DNA from 3 places in the Marinomonas sp. ATLA20 genome. Region 3 is predicted to be linked to each of the others. Evidence: riboswitches for the same ligand, from Rfam matches in the RefSeq annotation. Region 3 holds a riboswitch; each other region holds the start of a gene.
What was found. A riboswitch is a leader RNA that binds a small molecule or an ion and turns the genes downstream of it on or off. The one in region 3 is predicted to bind thiamine pyrophosphate.
Positions count from the first base shown of each region.

Region 1: linked by a shared signal. The riboswitch ahead of thiC (phosphomethylpyrimidine synthase ThiC) and the one ahead of thiB (thiamine ABC transporter substrate binding subunit) in region 3 are both predicted to bind thiamine pyrophosphate.
Region 2: linked by a shared signal. The riboswitch ahead of thiD (bifunctional hydroxymethylpyrimidine kinase/phosphomethylpyrimidine kinase) and the one ahead of thiB (thiamine ABC transporter substrate binding subunit) in region 3 are both predicted to bind thiamine pyrophosphate.

Region 1 is NZ_JBXUKU010000009.1:91,744-95,019, reverse strand. Features, by position in the region: gene thiC (phosphomethylpyrimidine synthase ThiC) at 1-1,403, opposite strand, end outside; TPP riboswitch at 1,585-1,689, opposite strand; gene rsmI (16S rRNA (cytidine(1402)-2'-O)-methyltransferase) at 1,766-2,626, opposite strand; gene AC2A4J_RS15210 (penicillin-binding protein activator) at 2,740-3,276, shown strand, end outside.
Region 2 is NZ_JBXUKU010000019.1:51,323-54,598, reverse strand. Features, by position in the region: gene AC2A4J_RS19675 (ABC transporter permease) at 1-223, opposite strand, end outside; gene AC2A4J_RS19670 (ABC transporter ATP-binding protein) at 216-995, opposite strand; gene thiD (bifunctional hydroxymethylpyrimidine kinase/phosphomethylpyrimidine kinase) at 985-1,857, opposite strand; TPP riboswitch at 1,955-2,053, opposite strand; gene AC2A4J_RS19660 (flavodoxin family protein) at 2,198-2,800, opposite strand; gene AC2A4J_RS19655 (DoxX family protein) at 2,868-3,224, opposite strand; gene AC2A4J_RS19650 (aldo/keto reductase) at 3,241-3,276, opposite strand, start outside.
Region 3 is NZ_JBXUKU010000017.1:51,415-54,690, reverse strand. Features, by position in the region: gene msbA (lipid A export permease/ATP-binding protein MsbA) at 1-109, shown strand, start outside; gene AC2A4J_RS19120 (3-deoxy-D-manno-octulosonic acid transferase) at 112-1,338, shown strand; TPP riboswitch at 1,361-1,480, shown strand; gene thiB (thiamine ABC transporter substrate binding subunit) at 1,560-2,573, shown strand; gene thiP (thiamine/thiamine pyrophosphate ABC transporter permease) at 2,585-3,276, shown strand, end outside.

The sequences.
Region 1 (3,276 bases), on a different contig from region 3:
TCGTGACAATGCTTCAGCTGCTCGGTCATATTCTCTTCGATAAGCTGCATTGGCACGTGCCCCGGCCCTTCGATCATCACTTGCACATCGTACTCCCAAGCGATTTTTGTCAACTCGCCCAAGGTGCGAAGTTCCGACATTTGTGCTTCGTCATTGGCATCCATGATAGACCCCGGACGCAAGCCATCACCAAGCGACAAGGCCACATCGTATTGCGCGCACAACTCACAAATCTCGCGGAAGCGCTCGTACAAGAAGCTTTCTGTATGGTGCGCCAAACACCATTTCGCCATGATAGAACCACCGCGAGACACGATGCCCGTCAGGCGTTTCGCCGTCATGGGCACATAGCGCAGCAAAACGCCGGCATGAATAGTAAAGTAATCCACGCCCTGCTCCGCTTGCTCGATCAAGGTATCGCGAAACACGTCCCAGTTAAGATTTTCGGCCACGCCATCGACTTTTTCCAAAGCTTGATAAATAGGTACGGTGCCAATTGGCACGGGCGAGTTACGCAAGATCCATTCACGCGTTTCATGAATGTTTTTACCGGTCGATAGATCCATCACAGTGTCTGCGCCCCAACGAGTTGACCACACCAGTTTTTCTACTTCTTCTTCAATGGAAGACGTCACGGCAGAGTTACCAATGTTGGCGTTCACCTTCACTAAAAAATTACGACCAATGATCATGGGCTCAGATTCTGGATGATTAATGTTGTTTGGAATGATGGCGCGACCTCTTGCCACTTCATCACGAACAAACTCTGGCGTAATGCGTGTTTGTAGATTCGCCCCAAAGCTTTGACCTGGGTGCTGCTTCAATAATAATTCGCTCTTGATTGCATCAATATTTTGATTTTCACGTAAAGCGATGTATTCCATTTCTGGCGTAACAATACCTTGTCGAGCGTAATGCATTTGCGTCACACACTTGCCTTGGCGCGCTTTGCGTACTTTAGGTAACTCTTTAAAACGCAATTCATCCAGAGCCGAGTTTTCTAAACGTGATTGCGCAAATTCTGACGACACACTGGGCAACACCTCGGAGTCATTGCGCTTGTCGATCCAAGAAGCACGCATTGGCGCCAAACCACGATACACATCGATATTTTCGTGCGGATCCGCATATGGACCAGAACAATCGTAAACATAGATGGCTTCATTGGGTTCGAAAGTCAGGTTATCTGGATCAGAACCAATCGGTGTATCGGTTAAGTTGATCTTACGCATAGGAACGCGAATCGAATCGTCTGATCCGCTCAAATATATGCGCTCAGACGCTGGAAAAGGCTTGGCTTGTAATGATTCGATAAAAGACTTGGCGGCTTGGCGCGTTTCTTCTCGAGTCTGTTTTTTAGACAATTTGCTTGGTTTTTTTTGAGGTTTATTCGTAGTCGACATAGCACTTCCCTTATTTAAAAAATGGAGAATTGCTTGTCTGGGGTGCTGTTTTACAGGCAAACGCACTACTGGCGTTAATTTGCAAAACATGAACCCTGAATTTTATTAGGAAAGGATGCTGTAGACATATGACCGCATCGATTCCATAAAAATCAGGAGTTCATTCGATGCAGAAAAGAAAAATAGAGACTTTCTTGTTTCCTACGCGGGTATTAGCCCGATCAGGTTCTGCGGATCCCGCATTTAATTATGCGATCTCAGCCAAATGGCACTCCGACAAGTAGGGCTGAGTATACCCAGTCTTATCGGAATGTAAACACCCACATTTTCAGCAAGTGTTTGAGGAACCAATCAACGAAAAACTACTCGGCTTGCATTTCCAGCGCCATTTTATAGAGGTAATTTTTCTTCTCACCCGTTAATTTCGCCGCCATAGCTGCCGCTTGCTTAACCGGTAAATCTTCTAGCAAAATCGTCAGAATACGCTTCGCTTCTAATTCGGCTTCATTACCGCTCTCTTGCGTAAAACTCAGCATAACGACAAACTCACCACGCATTTGGTTAGCATCTGCATCGAACTTGGCAAGTATTTCAGAGGCCGTTCCGGATAAAAATGTCTCAAATGTTTTCGTTACTTCCCGTGCTAAAACCAGCTGAGCATCCTCACCATAGACTTTTTGTACATCCGCAATGGAGTCATAAACTCGGTGAGTAGATTCATAAAAAACCACGGTGCCAGTTTGCTTCTTCCAAGATTCAAACAAGTCACAACGACCTTTGGATTTAGCAGGAACAAAGCCAGCAAAAAAGAACTGATCGGTAGGCAAACCAGAAGCACACAATGCTGAAATCAACGCGCAAGCACCAGGGATCGGCACGACTTTATGACCTTGCTCTCGTAATGCATGCACCACGTGATAGCCAGGATCTGAAATAAGTGGCGTACCCGCATCAGAGACTAGGGCAACATTTTTGCCTTCCTCTAGTAAGCTGGCAACGTAGTTAGCTTTATCTTTTTCATTGTGATCGTGAATTGAAAATAGCTTAGCTTCAATCGCAAAATGATTGAGCAAGCGGCGAGTGTGTCGAGTGTCTTCTGCGGCTATATAGTCTACATCGCGTAAAGTTTGCTCTGCTCTCTTACTGAAATCATCTAGATTGCCAATTGGAGTGGCAACTATGTACAGCGACCCTCTCGCATCATCAGAACTATGTGGTACCATGTTGCCTCTTTTATTTGTCATTTTATAAGCTTATGAGCCTAATTAATTACCGCATCATATCATTAACTCTTTGTACTTTTCTGCTAAGCGCCTGTAATTCCATGAATTTAAATATGGAGCAGCCACAAAACAGGGTCCAAGCAAAAAATAGCGGTTCACAAGAAAGAACTTTGCCGCCTAGTATTTATCACCCAAAAAAAACAACCGATGTTTCCAAAGCGCTGGCCGATGCTTACCTCTCTGCCAAAAATCTGTATGAGCAAGGTGAGTTTCAACAGGCCATTGATATTTTAGAAGACAAGCTTTTAACAACGCCTTCTTCTATTCAATTTGAAGCCTATTTATTAGCTGCTTTGTCTGCGTCTTACCTAGATGATTCAATTGAATCTAAAAGCTATCTAGAGCAAGCGAATCAGCTTATTGCTGCGCGCCATCCGGACAATCAAAATAAACTTAAAGAAACAAGAGCATCCATCCTTGAACATTTTGGAAATTGGCTAGAAGTCGTCGACCTTCGCATGGATTTAACCTACAACCTTCCTCTTAACGAAGGCGAAGAAAATCAAGCAAAATTATGGATGGCGATCCAAAACCTGACTCAAAATGAAGTGGACGAATTATTTCAGCAGCAAAAGCCTCTACTTAATGGC
Region 2 (3,276 bases), on a different contig from region 3:
CCCAAGTATGCTTGAGCAGCACATCATAGCGGGTTCCTAAACGATCGAGCACCGCGATTGGCGACGGCAAAATAAAGCTTGGCATCTGAAAAGCCACCACCACAATTTGCCAAAGACCAAGAATCACTGCCGTGCTGATCACCAACCGTAGCGCCGAATACGTAATACGCTCTTTCTTACTAAGGCGTGTCGACACAGAATGGTACTGAGCCATATCACTCATAGTCTTTCTCCAACTGATCCAAAATAGCTTGTTGCAAAGCAGCGCATTCAGCATCGAGTTTTCGAGGTGGCGACGACTCAGGAACATCCAACTGCTGAGCTTGGGCTGGCGCACCTTGAAGAACATACAATTGATCTGCCAAACGCACTGCCTCTTGCGGATCATGAGTGATCAATACAACCGTTTTGTCTTTTAACAAGGAGGCGGACAACGTCTGCAACTTGTGCCGAGTAACCGCATCAAGCGCTGAAAAGGGTTCGTCCATCAACACCAGCGGTTTGTCTTGCATTAAAGTACGAGCAAGCGCCACCCGTTGACGCATACCACCGGACAGTTGGGCGGGAGTCATATAGGCATTATCTGCAAGGCCGACTTGCTCAAGCAAAATCAGTGCGCGCTGCTTATCGTGTTCTTTGTTAGGAGCGGCATTGGCAAAGCGTGAGCTTAAACACACGTTGTCCAACACATTTAGCCAGGGAAGGAGCAAATCTTGCTGTGCCATATACGCAATATGGTCATGCAATACTATATTCTCAGCAGATACGTTATTGCCACTAACCGCAATCTCACCTTGCCATTCCACTTGATCGTCTAGTAGACCAGCAAGATAACGCAATATCGTCGTTTTACCGCTGCCACTACGACCCAGCAGCACCGTCCACTGATTCGCCGGAATGGTCATATTCATCCCTGCTAGCGTTGGTACCGGAGTGCCTTTGTATTGAAGGCCCCCATGACGAATCTTTATGCCGATGATGGCTTTAGCGCACATCTTGATGGCCTGCAAAGAAGTGATGAACTGGGCCGTGGCCTTGACCGATATCTAACTCATCCGCATGGGCAATCGCGCCGGTAATATACTGTTTACCTAACTGAACGGATTGCTGCAGGCTATTGCCCTGAGCAAGGTAAGAGGCAATCGCAGAAGACAGTGTGCAGCCTGTTCCATGGGTATTTTTTGTGACTAGCCGTTTAGCGCTTAATAATTCAAAGTCATCTTGTGTGATCAAAAGGTCGTTACTATTTTCGTCCGCCTCTAAATGCCCTCCTTTTAGCAAAACCGCCTTAGCGCCCAATGCACGTAAATCCGCCATCATATCGTTCATTTCGACTTCAGATTGAGGCACGGCATGACCGGTTAGCGCGGCCGCTTCAGGTAGGTTGGGTGTAACAATGTCAGCAAGAGGGAGTAATGTCTCTTTTAACGCGGATATTGCCGAGTGCTTTAGCAATAAATCACCGCTAGTAGCCACCATCACAGGATCAATCACGATATATTTCGGCTCGTATTGGCGTAATTTAGCGGCCACGACCTTGATGATGCTGACATCAGCCAGCATGCCTATTTTCACCGCAACAACATTAAGATCAGTAAAAACGGCGTCTAGTTGACTCGCGACATGGTCAAGCGGAATCGGATAAATAGCCGAAACGCCTAGCGTATTTTGTGAAGTAATCGCGGTAATGACAGAACAGGCAAAGCTACCCGTGGCGGACATAGCCTTAATATCCGCTTGAATACCCGCACCGCCGCCACTGTCTGACCCTGCAATGGTAAGCACAATAGGAATATTTTTTGACGCGGTTTGATTCGTTTTTTGCTGTTTAAGGTGTTGCTGTGTAGATGGTGCCATTATCGTTCCTATTAAAGACGTATAGGAACTGACTTTGGCCATTCTGGAGGGATCAAAGATCGGACTCGCATAAGATAGCCGTAATTGCTCGGCTAAAGGCAAAGTGCAAATAGTTCCCTACGCCAGTGCTAACTGAATCAGGTTCTGCGGGTCTCTTTCGATCTCAGCCAATGCATTGGCCCCCCGACTATTTCACAGAAAGAATAACAGGACATTCAGGTGAAAGGTATTCTTTTTTAAACAGCCGACACATACAAAAACGGCCCTCTTTACACTAAAGAGGGCCGTTTGATTTCAGAAGTAATGTACCGTAACAAGGATTTACAACAGCCACATAACGCTATGAAATTTCTCGCAAACTAAGCTCTGTCTCAAACGAATAAAATTTCGCACTTAGACCTGCAACACGTACCCCATAAAGGCGCGCGGTATCGAGATCCCCTTGCGACATTTCTTCAGGTCCAGCATCGGCAGCAACTTGTGCCATTGGACCAAGAAATGACCCCATTCGGTTGATATCATCACGCTGTGACGCTTTTGTATTAGAAGACTTCATTCCCATACCGACCCAAATACCTCTATGCTGAGCCGCAAATAAAGTGAAGTATTGCAGAGTCGATAGCTTGTCACCATTGATACTAGAGCTGTTGGTAAAACCGCCGAACACTTTGTTTTTCCATTGATCTTCGAACCACGGCTTTGATGATGCATCAGCAAACTTCTTGAACTGCCAACTTGGCCCGCCCATATAGGTTGGAGATCCTAAAATCACAAAGTGCGCTTTGCTAATATCAGACCACGCTGTTTCGCTTAATTCACCATTTGCATCAATCGGTAGCAGTTTAGCGTTCGCCCCATCCGCAACGGCTTCTGCCACTCGTCGAGTATGGCCATAACCAGAATGATAGATGACTACCCCTTTCAACTCTGAAGAAAAACTCATAACACACCTCTTAATTTGATTGATAAAACTTGCCCTAAAGACAAAACAAAAAACGCCCGACTTTTCATCACAGAACACAACGCAAAGGCTTTTGCCTAAATTGAAATAACAGAACTACCAAAACCAACAATGGAAAAATGACATGCAGCCACTGCTGATATAGTACGAGCGTAATAAGCGCCCCCACTAAAACCAAACCACCTAAAGCAAGACCCGCCTGCCGCAATTTAAGCGACGACTTGGTTTGCCAATAAGCACTTAAAAGCTCAAGTGCCGCGGTGATGTAATGGAAACCATCGGGGTAACCCCAACGGCTGTAGTCTTCAAGCAAGGGAGCAGGAGGAAACACATTCAACAATCCCGCAAAGACAAAAAAAGCGACCAACAACCAAGTCATAAAAAATTGGTAAGAAAACAGTTTCATCTGACTACTCCCCTAGCTATCGCAATGTTGGCGTAGTTTGCTTACCGGACGG
Region 3 (3,276 bases):
TGTGGATCATGGGGAAATCATTGAGCAAGGTTCACATAGTGAATTGTTGCTGATGAATGGCGCTTATGCGCAGCTTCATAATCAGCAATTTAGTGAGACTTCAGCTTAACTATGTGGCTATACCGTTCTTTATTGGTGTTATTAACGCCGGTTATTTTATCGAAAATACGGCGTTTTAAGAAAACCTATAAACATTATCGTGCAAAAGAAGCCTTTGGCTTTTGGCCTTCTGTTGAAGCGGATTTATGGATTCATTGTGCGTCTGTGGGGGAGGTGCTGGCCGTTCGTCCTTTGGTGCTTCAGTGGCGTGAAAAGTACCCTACGCAAAAATTGTTAATTACTACAATGACACCAACGGGTGCAGAGCAAGTGGTTAAAACCTTCCCTTTTGCTGAGCATCGATATTTGCCAATGGACTGGCGCTCAAGTGTTAAAAGGGCGCTGAAAAAGCTGACTTGCAAACATTTATTGATTGTTGAAACTGAGCTTTGGCCAAACTTGTTGCAACTGGCTAAGTATAAAGGTCTGCGTGTTGAAGTTGTGAACGCACGCCTTAGTGATCGTTCTTTTCTACGTTATAAAAAGTTTTCGACTATTTCTAAGTCTTTGTTTGCCTTGCCTGACTGCTTTTTGGCTCATGCCCAAGCTGATGCTGTGCGCTTTGAAGAGTTGGGGGCGAAGAAAGTATTGGTGACAGGAAGTATCAAATTTGATCTTGCTGTCCCCCCTGAAGTATTCCAAGCCAATTGGCGTGGGCAATTAGGTTCTCGTTTTATCTGGGTGGGAGGCAGTACTCACCAAGGTGAGGATGAAATGCTCTTGCGTATTCATAAGGTGCTCTTACAGAAGTACCCTGATGCGTTATTGATACTGGTTCCTCGTCATCCCGAACGTTTTGAAGCCGTGCAAAGTTTGGCAAAACAGTATTTTGATCGAGTTGCGCTTCGCACTCAAACATCTCTCGATCAATGGACTAACTTCGAAGTGGTGGTCGGAGATTCTATGGGGGAGTTGATGCATTATTATCAAGCATCTGACTTGGCGTTTGTTGGTGGTAGCTTAATTAAGCGCGGTGGACATAACCCTATTGAGCCGGCTTTACTTGGTAAAGCTATTTTGGTTGGACCATATACCTTTAACTTTTTAGATATTACCGAACAGCTTTTACAGGTAAATGGCGCGATTCGTTGCCAAGACGAGGCGCAATTAGAGAAAGTTGTCATTGATCTAGCGGGGCAGTCGTCTCAGCGCTTCCGTCTTGGACAAGCTGCATTGCGTTTCGCAGAAAAAAACCAAGGAGCTGTTACTAGAGTGCTTGCCGAAATAGACTTCCGTTGATCGACTCTTTACAATGAGCGCTCATTATCTCATGGGGTGTTTTAGCATTTAATAAATGTTAAAGCTGAGAAGCGGATTGACCGCTAACCCACCGAACCTGATCCAGATCATGCTGGCGTAGGAATCGAGATAGCAAGTTGAGCTACCTACATGTGTAGTGGCTCAAATATCATTCTTGCCATTTCCCCTGTACGCCGCTCACTTATTTTAGGAGCGACACTTTGAAACCCTTTTCTTTATCCTCTCTTTTTTCTGCGGCTGCCGTTAGTCTTAGTGTGGTTATTTCGCCTGTAACATTGGCGACTGACACTCTAAATGTTTATACCTATGATTCGTTTTCATCTGACTGGGGGCCTGGTCCTAAGATAAAAGCTAATTTTGAGAAAGAGTGCGGCTGTAAAGTAAATTTTGTTGCGTTGGACTCTTCGGTTGGTATCTTGTCTCGTGTGCAGCTGGAAGGTAAATCGTCACAAGCAGATGTGCTTTTGGGACTAGATCTCAATCTAATGGAAGCAGCAAAGCAAACAGGCTTATTAATGGATCATAATGTTGATACATCGGCCGTGACGATTGCTGGTGGCTGGTCTGATAAGACCTTTGTACCATTTGATCAAGGTCATTTCGCCTTTATTTACAATTCTGAAACGCTTGCAAACCCACCAAGTAGTTTGAAAGACGTAGTAGATAACCAAGATTTACGAGTGATTTATCAGGACCCTCGTACTAGTACACCGGGGCTTGGTTTATTGCTATGGATGAAATCTGTTTATGGGGACAATGCTGCAGATGCCTGGGAGCGCCTGTCTTCTCATACAGTAACGGTCACGAAAGGCTGGTCCGATGCATACGGTTTATTCTTGAAAGGTGAGGCGGATGTAGTGTTGAGTTACACGACTTCTCCTGCTTACCACATTGTTGCCGAAGGTGAGAATAAGTATAAAGCAGCAACTGCTAGTGAAGGGCTTTACCCACAAATTGAAGTGGCCGCTATGATGAAAGATGCACCTCATCCCGCGTTGGCTAAGCGTTTTATGCAGTTTATTCTACAGCCAGGATTTCAATCGACTGTCGCTACGGGGAACTGGATGTTGCCAGTGGTTAAGCTTGATGAGAAATTGCCAGCGGCTTTTGATAGTGCTTTAAAGCCTACAAACAATTTGGTCTTGCCAGCAAAAGACGTCGCGCAGTATCGAAAAGCGTGGATTAATGAGTGGTTAAATGCCACGACTCGATAATAGGCGTTAAGTTGCTTTCTTTTCGAGCTGTAAAAGGGTTGTGGCCAGCGCTATTGGGCGTTGGTTTTTTCCTGTTAATGGTGGCTGCCAGTTTGGTGGCTCTTTTGCGTTATAGTGAATTATCCTCCTGGTATGGTTACCTGCAGCAGCCTTATCTTTGGCGAGTTGTGCGCTTTTCCTTATGGCAAGCCTTGCTAAGTAGCGGTATTAGTTTGCTTATTGCTATTCCTGTTGCTTCTTGCCTTATTCATCGCCAGTTTTATGGGCGTGCCGCTTTACTTCAATTGTTTTCCGTCTCCATGGTGGTGCCAACCATTGTGGCTATTTTAGGGTTGGTGGTTGTTTATGGCCGAACTGGATGGTTGAACCAGTTGTTTGGGGTGCAAGTTCCCTTATATGGTTTGGTGGGGATCTTACTTGCTCATGTTTTTTTTAATATGCCATTGGCTGTACGTCTTTTATTGCAAGGTTATGACTTGATACCTTCAGGGCAGTGGCGCCAAGCTTCGCAGCTAGGATTCTCTAGGTGGTCGGCTTTTCGCTGGATTGAATGGCACTATATGAAAAAGGTTCTGCCTGGAGCCTTTGTGTTGATTTTTATGTTGTGTTTTTCGAGCTTTGCTGTGGTGCTAAGCTTAGGTGGAGGGCCAAAATTTAGTACTTTGGAGGTGGCTATTTACCAAGCGCTGAGGTTCGATTTTGA